Pelagibaculum spongiae: one gene and its partner. The protein of the gene in region 1 interacts with the protein of each later gene in a pairwise test. Links are inferred from orthologs where the notes say so. Each region holds a gene or a part of one and is shown on either strand. Other genes may lie near its edges. The genes, in order: DC094_RS09705 and DC094_RS20605.

Region 1 (6,978 bases):
GCCGCTGGCGGCAAATGGGAACTGACCAACGCGATATTTTTCACCGGCAGCTTTCAGTTCTTCTTCGGTTTTACCTACCCAAGCAACTTCCGGATGGGTGTAGACCACTGAAGGAATCGCATCGTAATTCATATGACGCTGACGGCCTGCAATAATTTCTGCAACCATCACACCTTCTTCAGAACCTTTATGAGCAAGCATCGGGCCACGAACTACATCACCTATGGCAAAAATACCTGGCTGATTGGTACGGCACTGATCATCAACATGAATAAATGAACGCTCATCCAGCAAAATATCTGCTTCAGAACTTAATAAAGCCTGAGTGACTGGACGGCGACCCACCGCAACAATCAGCTTGTCAAATTCTGAAGTATGCTCACCTTTGCTATCTTCATAGGTAACCTTGACGCCTTTTTTAGTCTGGCTAGATTTAATCACCCGAGCACCCAGGCGAACATCCATACCCTGACCTTTTAATTGGCGAAGAAAGTCTTTAGCTACTTTTTGATCGGCCATTGGCATAAAGGTTTCTTGTGCTTCAAGCAGCACAACCTTTGAACCAAGACGGCGCCAGACGCTGCCTAGCTCCAAACCAATCACACCAGCACCAATCACACCCAAACGTTTAGGTATTTCGGTGAATTCCAATGCGCCACTAGAATCAACAATGGTATCGCCATTTGCTGGAGCAACTGGAATATCGACCGGGATAGAACCGGTTGCAATGATCACATTTTCAGCCTGCAGCAGTTGAACATTGCCATCGGCATCGGTCACTTCAACTTTGCGACCACCTAACAATTTTGCCTGCCCAGCAATACTGGTAACGCCATTACTTTTAAATAGCTGGGCAATGCCACCGGTTAATTTACTAACAATGTCGTCTTTGCGAGCAATCATTGCGGGTACATCAACTTCTGGCGCAGCGGATAATTTAATACCGTGTGCCGCCAGACCTTCTTGTGCTTCATGGAACTTCTCGGAAGATTCCAGTAATGCTTTAGAAGGGATGCAACCCACATTTAAACACGTGCCACCGAGGGATGGCTTACCCTCGGCGTTAATCCATTTATCGACGCAAGCGGTGTTCAAGCCTAACTGTGCAGCACGAATTGCAGCAACATAACCTGCAGGGCCTGCACCGATCACGACGACATCAAATTGATCTGACATGAAATAACCTCAGCTCGCTCGAAAACCTATAGATCCAGTAACAAACGTGCTGGTTCTTCCAGCAAATCTTTAACAGTTACTAGGAATTGAACGGCTTCTTTACCGTCAATAATCCGGTGATCGTAGCTTAATGCCAGATACATCATTGGCAGAACAACCACTTGACCATCAACCACCATCGCACGCTCTTTAATTGCGTGCATACCCAGAATACCGCTTTGTGGCGGATTGAGGATAGGCGTTGACATCATCGAGCCAAAAGTACCGCCATTAGTAATGGTGAAGGTACCGCCCTGCATTTCATCCAGAGCAATTGCGCCCTTAGTTGCACGCTGGCCATAGTCGATGATTTTCTTTTCAGTATCTGCCAGTCCCATTTGATCGGTATTACGAACAACCGGAACCACCAAACCACGAGGCGAAGAAACTGCAACACCGATATCAAAATAGCCGTGATAAACAATATCGCTGCCATCAATTGATGCATTCACTGCAGGGAATTTCTTCAGCGCTTCGGTAACTGCTTTGACAAAGAACGACATGAAACCCAGTTTTACATCATGGGTTTTAACAAAGCGCTCTTGGTACTTTTTGCGCAGATCCATGATTGGTTTCATGTTGACTTCATTGAAGGTGGTCAACATTGCAGTGGTGTGCTGAGCATCGACTAGACGCTCTGCGATTTTGGCCCGTAGACGTGTCATGGGCACACGCTTTTCTACACGGTCAGAATCGTTAAGCTCTACCACTGGTGCAACTGGTGCTGGCGCCGCTTTTGCAACAGGTGCCGCAGCAGCTACTGGAGCTGGCTGTGCAGGTGCAGCAGATGTTTTGGCTGCAGCTAGAACGTCTTCCTTAAGGATACGTCCGCCTTTACCGGTACCTTTAACCGAAGCTGCATCCAAATCATGTTCGGATAACAATCTTCTAACCGCTGGACTAGATGCTGCATTAGCATCGCCTGCTACTTCCGAAGCGACCGCCTCAGTTGCAGCTGGCACAGCACCCGCACCTTCCTCAATGACTGCTAACAATTCATTGGCAACTACTGTTTCACCTTCCTGCTTGAGAATTTTTCCAAGCACACCAGACTCAGTCGCTGGCACTTCCAGTACAACCTTGTCAGTTTCCAGTTCAGCAAGAACGTCATCTCTTTCTACCACATCCCCTTCCTGCTTATTCCAGGTAAGAATGGTTGCATCTGCAACTGACTCGGGTAGTACCGGGACTTTGACTTCTATTGTCATTGTGTCGATCCCTTTCTCTGAATTTTATTCATTTAATGCCCAGCGCATCGTTAACCAGCCCGTTTTGCTGTTCAACGTGCAAAGAGTAATAACCGACAGCAGGTGAAGCTGAAGCTTCACGTCCGGCGTAAACCAGCACCTGGTTTTTAGTCAGGCAAGCATTGAAATGGTGCTGACTGGAATACCATGCACCTTGGTTCATGGGTTCTTCCTGGCACCAGACAATTTCCCCAACATGCTTATAAGGCTTCAAAATTGCCTTTAGCTTGTCTTCTGGGAATGGATATAGCTGTTCAACACGGACAATTGCCACATTATCTAACTGTTGTTCACGACGTACTTTGAGTAGGTCGTAGTAAACCTTGCCACTACACAAAACCACTCGTGAAACATCTTTTGCCGTCAGGCTATCCACATCGCCAATGACGGTTTCGAAAGTGCCTGATGACAAATCACCCATAGTGGATGTTGCCAATGGATGACGCAGCAAGCTTTTTGGTGTCATCACAATCAGAGGCTTTCGATAGATTCGGCGCATTTGACGACGAATCATATGGAACACCTGCGCTGGAGTACTCGGTACGCAAACCTGCATATTGTGCTCAGCACATAATTGCAGATAACGTTCCAGTCGCGCAGATGAGTGCTCCGGGCCCTGGCCTTCATAGCCATGTGGCAAGAACATGGTCAAGCCGCAAAAACGGCCCCATTTCTGTTCGCCTGAGCTGATAAATTGATCGACTACTACCTGGGCGCCGTTGGCGAAATCACCAAACTGGGCTTCCCAGATCACCATCGCATTCGGCTCTGCTGTCGCAAAACCATATTCAAATGCCAAAACCGCTTCTTCTGACAACACCGAGTCAATCACGGTAAAGCTGGGTTGATCTGGCTTGATATTAGCGAGAGGCGTGTAAGATTCACCTTCGTTTTTCTGGTTATGCAAAACAGCATGACGATGGAAGAAAGTACCTCGACCACAATCTTGACCAGAAATCCGTACCGGATGACCCTCATCTAACAAAGTGGCGTATGCCAGTGTTTCAGCAAAACCCCAATCTACCGGCTGAGCGCCCGCCGCCATTTTTTGGCGATCTTGGTAGATTTTGGCAACACGTCCTTGCAGTTCAACGCCATCAGGACGCTGCTCTAAAGACTTAGCCAGACTACGCAAGTGATCGGCAGGAACTGTTGTATCGTGCGGCGCTTCCCAGTGGTGTCCGATGAATTTTGACCAATCGGTTGCCAACTTGCTCTGCTCACCTTCAAGCAGCTCTGAAACCACGCGATCTCTAGCCACTAGCAGATTACGATAACGCTCGGTCGCTGCTTTAATTCCGTCGGAATCCAATACACCTTGATTGACAATACGCTCGGCATAAATCGCACGCGTGCTTGGCAAATTACGAATGATTTTGTACATCGCAGGCTGGGTTGCTGCTGGTTCGTCTGCTTCGTTATGGCCATGACGGCGATAACAAACCAAATCGATGACCACATCCTTTTTAAACTGCATCCTGTAATCCAGCGCTAACTGGGTCACGAACAAGCAAGCTTCAGGATCATCTGCATTAACGTGGAAGATCGGTGCTTCGATCATTTTCGCAACATCAGTACAGTACAGAGTTGAGCGAGTGTCAGTTGGATTGGAAGTCGTGAAACCGACCTGATTGTTAATCACCAGACGAATTGTGCCACCGACTTTATAACAACGCGCCTGAGACATATTAAATGTCTCCATAACAACACCCTGTCCGGTAAATGCCGAGTCACCATGAATGGTAATAGGCAGCACCTGATCGTGGGTTTCATCATTACGACGCTCTTGACGTGCTTTAACAGAACCCATAACCACTGGAGAAACAATTTCCAAGTGCGATGGATTAAATGCTAATGCCAAGTGGACTGGGCCACCTTCGGTTTGCACATCAGAAGAAAAACCTTGGTGATATTTAACGTCACCAGACGCTAAACCTTCACGGCGTTTTCCTTCAAATTCTTCAAATAATTCACCAGGAGATTTACCCAGAATGTTCACCAGAACATTCAAACGCCCCCGGTGCGCCATACCAATAACTAGGTCTTTTACGCCATAGCCACCAGAACGGTGAATAATTTCATGCAAGATCGGAATTAATGTTTCACCACCTTCCAGTGAGAAACGTTTCTGACCTACATATTTATTATGGAGATATTTTTCCAGACCTTCAGCGGCAGTTAGCTGACGCAATAATCGCATTCGGACTTCATCAGAAAATCCGGGATTACCGCGAAGACTTTCAACTCGCTGCTGGATCCAACGCTTTTCTGCGGTATCTGTAATGTGCATGTATTCCACACCAACAGATCCACAATAAGTTTGTTGCAACGCCTGATAAATATCGCGCAGTGGCATTTCATCGGAACCAACAAAAGAGCCGGTTTTGAAAACAGTATCCAGATCGGCACTATTTAATTGATGAAATTCTAGTGTAAGTTCGTTCAGCGGATCGCTAATCGGCAACCCTAACGGGTTAGTCATAGCATTTTGGTGACCGCGGAAACGGAAAGCATTAATCATCTGCAGGACTTTTACCTGCTTAGCTTCCAATTCCAACTCAGCAGCGGATAGTTGAACCTTGCTGCCACCAGTTTTTCGAACCAAGGTTCGAAAATAATCACGAACTTCAGAATGTGGAATATCCTGCCCTGGATTGGACTCTAACCTTGGTAAGGTTTCGAAATAAGTGCGCAATTTTTCAGGGGTAGAATTCGGATCTCGCAGGTAATCTTCATATGCCTGCTCGAGATAGGCTGCATTGGCTCCATCCAAATGGGATGTACCAAACAGCTCGGACATAGACTTTTCTTGCATTTATAGGCCCCGGGCACTCTCGTCTGCAGCGATTGTGTCGCCATCAGTAGTAAGTACAGCAGCAATGTACATGAGTTCCAGAAAAAGCATCATTAATCACGGAAAGCCGTTTGTAACAAGGCTTTTCCCGAGCGGGTTAAAGACTATCACAGTTAATCCGCAACAATTAACCCACAACAAACATTGATTTTTGTCAGCTGATAGTGAAACAAAAAAGGCCGACCAATGGTCGACCTCTTTTATAGTGCATCAGTAACAATTTGTCACACTGCCTTATTGAGCATCATGGATCGAATTTTACCGATTGCCCGGGTCGGATTTAAACCCTTTGGACAAACGTTGACGCAATTCATAATGCCGTGGCAGCGAAATACACTAAACGGATCTTGCAAGTTACCCAGTCGTTTATCAGTTGCCGTATCGCGGCTATCTGCCAAGAAACGATACGCCTGCAGCAAACCTGCAGGGCCAACAAACTTATCTGGATTCCACCAAAAAGATGGGCAAGAACTAGAGCAGCAAGCACAAAGAATACACTCGTACAAACCATCTAGTTTTTCACGTTCTTCTGGTGACTGCAGTCGTTCACGATCTGGTGCAGGGGTGTCATTCTGCAAATATGGTTCGATTTTACGGTACTGTTTATAAAACAGCTCCATATCGACCACCAGATCACGAATGACTGGCAAACCCGGCAATGGGCGAATGGTGATGGTGCCTTTACCCAATTCTGAGAGAGGCGTCACGCAAGCCAGACCATTTTTACCGTTCATGCTAATGCCATCCGAACCACAAACACCTTCACGGCATGAGCGGCGGAATGCCAGAGATGAGTCCTGACTTTTTAACAAAATCAGAGCATCCAGCACCATTAAATCCTTACCCTCTGGAACTTCCAGATCATAATCCTGAAGGTATGGTGCCTTGTCGGTTTCAGGGTTATAGCGATATATCTTGAATTTCATTGCCATACTCCCTTAATAAACCCGAGGCTTGGGTGGGAATGCTTCCCTGGTTTTTGGTGAGAAGTTAACGTCACGCTTGGTCACTTCCTCAGTCTTGGTGTCATAAAAAGAATGGCACAACCAATTCTCATCATCACGCTCAAGATAATCATTACGACTGTGAGCACCACGACTTTCTGTTCTGAAGTTTGCTGCAACCGCCGTAGCGAATGCAGTTTCCATCAGGTTATCCAGCTCTAGTGCTTCAATACGAGCCGTATTGAAAGACTTGCTCTTATCTTTCAAAGCAGTCTTGGCAACTCGCTTACGCAAATCTTTGAGTTTCTCTAAACCTTCAGCCATGTAAGGACCATCACGGAAAACACCGAAATGTGCCTGCATGGTTTGCTGAAGCTCTTCACGCAAATCATCAACTGACTCGCCTTCTGAAGAAGTTTCAAGGCGGTTATAACGCGCCATCGCTTTTTCAATATCAGCATCAGTATGATCGGCATATTCCAGACCATCTTTCAGTGATTGTTCGATATGCAGACCTGCCGCACGACCAAACACCACCAGATCCAGCAATGAATTACCACCAAGGCGGTTAGCACCGTGTACCGATACGCAAGCAATCTCACCTACCGCATACAATCCATTGACTATCTGCTCTTTACCTTGTTCATCGCGGCGCAACGCCTGACCATGAACATTGGTCGGAATTCCGCCCATTTGGTAATGACAAGTAGGTACTACT
Region 2 (6,545 bases), on another replicon or contig:
AGGCAATCATTCAAAATGTTTGCAGGTTTGGCAGCGCAAAGCACTAAAGCAGCGCTTTAGATTAGAGCGAGCGGATAAAGTTTATGTCGATGACCGCTTCTCATTGGAAGCTTTGTGCCAGCTTCAAGAGTTCGACAAAATCAAAGGTGCCACTTGGTACACCCGACATAAAACGCTAATTCCACTAGGTGAAAAATACGGGCTGGATTTCCGATATATAAAAAATGCACCACAGAAAGAAATGGCTGTAGAGATGTCAGAAAATTAACTGAAATTTACTCATAAAAAAAGGCTGACTTATAAAGTCAGCCTTTTTTATTTATTAATCGATTAGCCTTTAACCAAATCCATAATCTTGGTTTTAATCAGATCAATTGCAATTTTGTTTTTACCGCCACGAGGGATAATTAAATCCGCATGCTGGCGTGATGGCTCAATAAACTGCATGTACATAGGACGCACTGTTTCCATGTACTGATTAATAACCGACTCCACGCTACGGCCACGAGATTCGATATCTCGCTGCATACGGCGAATCAGGCAGATATCCAGCGGCGTATCCATAAAGAAACGTAAATCAAACTGCTGACGAATCCGCGGGTCAACAAATAGCAAAATACCTTCATAGATTACTACTCGTGAAGGCGAAACTTTTCGCACTTCTTTAGACCGGTTGTGCTCGGCATAATCATATACAGGCACATCGATAGTTTCACCGCGTTTTAATGCCTGCAAATGCTGCAACATTAAATCGTGGTCCATGGATTCCGGGTGGTCATAGTTGGTCTGTACCCGTTGATCCATACTCATGTGAGTCTGATCCTTGTAATAAGAATCCTCAGAGATCATGCATAGCTGATCAGTTTCAAAAGCGGAGCTGAGGGTTTCTGCTAACAGGCTTTTACCAGATGCTGAAGCACCGGCAATTCCCACAAGGATAGTGTTCTGGCTCATATGAGTCTCAAATTAATATTTAGGTTTATTAGAGAGGTGATTTGATGAGTTTTTCTCATCATCTCTCAGGTCCAGGCGTTGCTGATGGCTGATCTTGCGACTCGGCAAGTATCACTCCAACAGTTTGATCAGCAGACATCTAATCAAGGGTTCCTGTTGGGCGGTTATTGTACCTGAAATCGGTCAGTTATACCTGATCTGGCTCGGGTCAACTTCCCAGCGGAGTGTTTTTGTTAGCCGAAATGCTTTGGTTTAACTAATCACAAACCATTACCCGAAATGTTGTCCGTTTCGATAGTAAGCTGATTTATCCATTACATAGAAGACAACAGAATAATCCATTTTACTGCCCAAAACACGATTCAGTTCATGGGTTAATACTTGAGCAATTTGATCTTGCTGCGCTTGCGGCCGAGCAAACCAATGCACTTCGAGCAATGGTTTGAGTTGGGTTTGACCATTAATCAGCAGTTGACTGCTGATCCATTCTAATGGCACAGCCGATGGTTTGATCGACAATGGCTCAGCTAGAATTTGCGGCAAGCTAAAACTGAGTGATTCTGCTTGTTGCTGATCAACACCGCGAATTCTTAAATGGGGCATCGGGATAATCCTTTAATTAAACCTAGAGTTACTCACCATTCCAGATAATCGCCTGAGGTACACTGGGATCTTTTGGCGGCTTGGTCAGATCTTTTAATACCGTGCGAGTCGACTTGTTGGTATCGAGGGTTTGCAAATCTTCACAAGCCACACAATGGGCATAATGAAGGCCTTCGTCTTCCCAGGACTTAATCGTGTCCATTTTTCCGCAGCTTTTACAAATAGCCCCGGCAATAAAGCGTTTTTTAATCATTTAGTAAACCTGATTTAACCATTCAGCAAAAAATGCTGATGATTAGTTGTTAGCCCCGCGTCATTCTCGTCATTCTCGTCAGGGATTGGCGGGGAGCCAGTGGCAGGGAAGTTAAACCGCTTCTCAATTAACAGGTCGCAGATGAATATACGAAACTGAAAACTGGAATTTTTATCTCAAAATTTGCTCCAAATTTAAACATTGCCTTCCTTGGCAACTGGGTTCCACCATCTCTATACGGAATGACGGAACTTAACCATTTCCTTCTTAATTATTGCATCAAACAATCACACCATCTCTTCCAGCTGATCGGTTAATTCCATCCAGCTTTCTTCTAACTGTTCTTGCTCTGATTTAAGACTGCCCTGCTGCTGTAGCAGTTCCGCCAATTTGGCTTTATTGGTTTGATCATAAATTTCTGGCTTGGCTAATTCTGCTTCAGCTTGGTCCAGTAATTCATTCACTTGATCTAACCGTTTTTCAGCTTTCTTGAGCTTATCTTGTAACGGTTTAAGCGATTTACGCTTTTCAGCATCCAGTTTACGCTGCTCTTTACGATTAGCCGCACTACTGGCTGACTTTTCCAAACCATCCGATTCAGCAGCTTTTTCTGCCGCAGCCTGCTCACGGTTTCGTTCGGTTAACCAGCGCTGATAGTCTTCCAAATCACCGGTAAATGGCTGCAATGCTTGACTGTCAACTAAATAAAGTTCATCGGCCACGGTACGCAATAAATGTCGATCGTGACTGACCAGAACCAATGCACCAGGATAATCTTGCAGAGCCATGGTCAATGCATGACGCATCTCTAAATCTAGATGGTTGGTCGGTTCGTCCAGCAATAATAAATTGGGCTTTTGATACACCAACATCGCCAGAACCAAGCGGGCTTTTTCACCGCCGGAAAAAGGTGCTACTGGCGAATCTGCCTGTTCACCACGGAAGTTAAAGCCGCCCAAAAAATCACGTATATCTTGTTCGCGCGCTTTAGGGTCTAACCGCTGCACATGCAGCAAAGCACTTGCTTGTGGGTCGAGTAGTTCTAACTGGTGCTGAGCAAAATAGCCCAGTTTTAAATCATCATGTGCTTTACGCTCACCGATAGTGGCCGCTAACTCACCACATAACAATTTAATTAAGGTCGATTTACCGGCACCGTTAGGGCCAAGTAATGCCAAACGGCTACCGGGTGCCAAGTTTATATTCAGCTGTTTAAATATCGGTGGTTGTTCGGCATAGCCGAAATCTACTTTGTTCAATTGCAACAGTGGGTTTGGCTGTTTTTCTGGCTCACGAAAAACGAAATGGAATGGCGAGTCGATATGCGCCGCCGTGATCACTTCCATTCGCTCCAAAGCTTTTATACGGCTTTGTGCCTGCTTGGCTTTGGTTGCCTTAGCTTTAAAGCGGCGAATGAAAGATTCCATATGGGCTCTTTCTCGCTGCTGCTTTTCAAAGGCTGATTGTTGCTGGATTAATCGCGCCGCTCGCTGGCGCTCAAAATCACTGTAGTTACCGGTATAACTGTTGGCGCGCTGGTGTTCAATATGAGTGATATGCGAGCAAACACTGTCTAGGAAATCCCTATCGTGGGAGATCAGTAATAAGGTACCTGAATAAACCTTCAGCCACTGCTCTAGCCACAATACCGCTTCTAGATCCAAGTGGTTGGTTGGCTCATCGAGTAATAATAAATCAGAACGGCATAACAAGGCTTGCGCCAAGTTTAAGCGCATTCGCCATCCACCGGAAAAACTACTGACCGGATGTAACTGTTGCTTGGCAGTAAAGCCCAAACCATGCAGTAATTGACCGGCACGAGACTGAATCGCATAGCCGCCAATTGCATCAATTTTTCCATGCAACAGGCCTAGCTGCTCACCATTATTGGCTTGCTCTGCTTCAGCTAGTTGAGATTCCAACAGTCGAAATTCATGGTCGCCATCGATCACGTGATCAATTGCTGACTTTTCCAATGCAGGAGTTTCTTGGGCAACATGGGCAATTGCTAAGTGGCTTGGAAGCTCCAAATCACCCGCATCTACCGTTAATTCACCACGTAATAAGGCCAATAGCGAAGATTTGCCACAGCCATTTGCGCCGGTAAGACCTACACGGTTTCCGGCATGAAGAGTAAGGTTCACATCCTCAAGCAGTAGCTTGGTGCCACGGCGGAGGGAAAGATTTTGCAGTCGAATCATGGCGCGGGAGTTTATCACTTCGCCATAGGGAAGTATCCTTTAAGCAAAATCTGGAGCAGCTAGTATGCTGTAAGCCAATCAGATGGATCATTCAGTTCATTGGCATACTGGGTGCAAGCGATTATTCAGTGTTCGTGCGGCGTATTTTCAGGTAAAAGGAGCGTTCATATGGGTCAAGAAAGTCAGCTTTGGGATTACGGTTGCTCGTTATGGGAAAACACCCATATTCGGGACAGTTTTTTAAAACTGCAGGATGAAGATGGCATCAATCCATTGTTAGTAATGGCTGCCAGCTGGCTAGCTAGCCGCCAGATCAAACTTAATAGTGTACGGATTGCTGAGCTGAGCAACCGAATTAGCCCATGGAATGACCAGGTAGTGAAACCGCTACGCAATGCCCGTCGTTTTGCTCGGGTTCAGGGGCAACACAAGTTGGCTGACGATATTGCACAAGCTGAATTGGATGCAGAGAAAAAAGTACTGCAATGGCTACAAGATGCCACTTCGAGCTGGAAGAAGACGGAAGCCGGTGCCTTGTTGGAAAAAAACCTGGCGATTACTGCCGAATTTTACGATTTACCGCACCACCCGACCTGGTCTGAACTAGAGCAATGGATCAGCCAATGTTAATGCGTTTTTTCTTTAAATTGATGTTATTTGTTGCCGTTGCATTTGGTGCTTTATTTGTAATAAAAGGCCCTGGCGGCGTACCTTTTCTAAAGCTGGATCAGCTTAAAGCACCAGAGCTATCCAACCCGCTAACTCAGGTATCAGATCAGATTTCAGCTCAGTTGTCCCAGCTGATTGAATCAGACCAGAATGACCCGGATGCCACATCTACCGTATGGCGCTGGCAGGATGAAAATGGTCAATGGCATTTTTCAGACAGCCAAGTTAATGGTGCCGAAGAAAAGCAGGTGACCTACAACACCAGTATTAAAATCAGTCAGCTGGTGCAGAAGTCCGCTGAAGAACAGCAAGAAACCGGCAATAAAGCACTGCCCAAAAAGCCGACGGAAATAGATTCAGTATTTTTGCCAGATAACGCAGCAAAAGCATTAGAACAAGCGCAGCAAGTCGAAGCGATGTTAAAGCAAGCCAATGAAAATCGCCTCAAGCAGCTTGATAATTTATAATTTATTTGGCTGTTTAATTATAAAAAGCCAGATCTATTTAAGATCTGGCTTTTTTAATTAATAATTAATCACCGTCCAAGCATGGAATTTCTGGAGATTTTTTTTGAGGATGCTGCTGATGACAGGCTTTACAATGCTGCCAGCTAGAACGCTTACGCTGTTGTTGAATTTTTTTATGCAACCGAGTGACCGAACATCTAAGGCGAGACTTCATGGCTTGCACCTTTTGTTACTGCAATACTGCTACTGCCGATTACTACCTGATGACCTGCTTTGAGATTTCAAAGCAATCCACCACAAAACGAACCCTTCATAGAACTCATCACAAAAGCATGAGAAGCTATTAAATCTGTCATTAGCTGATGCATTAAAACAAACTAAAAAAGCGATACTTTGACAGTTGTCGAGAAGTAACAAACTGTCAAACTCAAGCGCTGCTTTTATCGTCACTATGACAACCGATGATAGATCGCTCACATTTAACCGTTTTTTTATTCTCTCTTTTACGTTTTGAATTTTTTCTATGGCTTCTCGCTTGGGCATTTACCCGATTAAATTAATCAATTACTTCTCTCAACAAACTCAACAACTTCTGCAACCAATTGAAAAGCCAACCCAACAAATGTTGGGGTCAATGTTTTTGTGATCCAAGTTGTGGTAGATTGCGCCGCGAATCTTTCCCTCATATGAACAGGCAGTTATGAAACGCGAACTGGCAATTGAGTTTTCACGAGTAACAGAAGCCGCCGCTTTGGCAGGTTACAAATGGTTGGGCCGTGGTGATAAGAACGCTGCAGATGGCGCAGCCGTTGAAGCCATGCGAACTATGCTGAACCATGTCGATATCGATGGTGAAATCGTGATCGGCGAAGGTGAGATCGACGAAGCACCAATGCTCTTTATCGGAGAAAAAGTCGGTACTGGCAATGGCATCAAAATTGACATCGCAGTTGACCCGATTGAAGGCACACGAATGACCGCAATGGGTCAATCCAACGCCTTGGCTGTATTGGCCGCCACCACCAAAGATGGCTTTTTAAAAGCGCCTGACATGTATATGGAAAAAATCGTGGTTGGCCCTGGCCTGAAAGACACAATCGATCTTTCCCGCCCTTTATTAGATAACTTGAAGGCCGTTGCCGCCAAGTTAAACAAGCCCCTTTCTGACCTGACCGTCACAGTTCTAGCCAAACCTCGCCACGAACCAATGATTGCCGAAATGCACACTGCCGGCGTGAAGGTTTTTGCGATTCCTGATGGTGACGTTGCGCTGTCAATTCTTGCTTGCATGCCAGAATCAGAAGTCGATGTAATGTACGGCATTGGCGGAGCACCTGAAGGGGTGGTGTCTGCTGCAGTGGTTCGCGCCTTAGGCGGCGATATGCAAGCTCGCTTGTT

The links.
Region 2: the proteins of DC094_RS09705 (region 1) and DC094_RS20605 interact in binary tests that used the Escherichia coli proteins (3 or more experiments, as listed by UniProt). The link is inferred for Pelagibaculum spongiae from one-to-one orthologs.

Annotation. Positions count from the first base shown.
Region 1 is NZ_QDDL01000003.1:172,801-179,778, forward strand. Bases 2,252-5,587 are described here. They hold DC094_RS09705 (2-oxoglutarate dehydrogenase E1 component), read right to left. Parts: upstream 5,278-5,587; coding sequence 2,452-5,277; downstream 2,252-2,451. Other genes in these bases: odhB (2-oxoglutarate dehydrogenase complex dihydrolipoyllysine-residue succinyltransferase), read right to left, coding at 2,252-2,423; DC094_RS09710 (succinate dehydrogenase iron-sulfur subunit), read right to left, coding at 5,541-5,587. In the rest of the region: lpdA (dihydrolipoyl dehydrogenase), read right to left, coding at 1-1,176; more of odhB, read right to left, coding at 1,203-2,251; more of DC094_RS09710, read right to left, coding at 5,588-6,242; sdhA (succinate dehydrogenase flavoprotein subunit), read right to left, coding at 6,255-6,978. UniProt on the Escherichia coli protein: E1 component of the 2-oxoglutarate dehydrogenase (OGDH) complex which catalyzes the decarboxylation of 2-oxoglutarate, the first step in the conversion of 2-oxoglutarate to succinyl-CoA and CO(2).
Region 2 is NZ_QDDL01000014.1:77,378-83,922, reverse strand. The notes cover bases 1,555-4,457. They hold DC094_RS20605 (ATP-binding cassette domain-containing protein), read right to left. Parts: upstream 4,012-4,457; coding sequence 2,098-4,011; downstream 1,555-2,097. Other genes in these bases: DC094_RS20600 (TIGR02444 family protein), read left to right, coding at 4,180-4,457; DC094_RS20610 (YheV family putative metal-binding protein), read right to left, coding at 1,586-1,810; DC094_RS20615 (DUF1904 family protein), read right to left, coding at 1,555-1,557. Outside these bases: cobA (uroporphyrinogen-III C-methyltransferase), read left to right, coding at 1-268; udk (uridine kinase), read right to left, coding at 331-954; more of DC094_RS20615, read right to left, coding at 1,225-1,554; more of DC094_RS20600, read left to right, coding at 4,458-4,641; DC094_RS20595 (DUF4124 domain-containing protein), read left to right, coding at 4,635-5,147; DC094_RS22230 (hypothetical protein), read right to left, coding at 5,212-5,361; glpX (class II fructose-bisphosphatase), read left to right, coding at 5,848-6,545. UniProt on the Escherichia coli protein: Genetic data indicate it may be involved in ribosome assembly or function.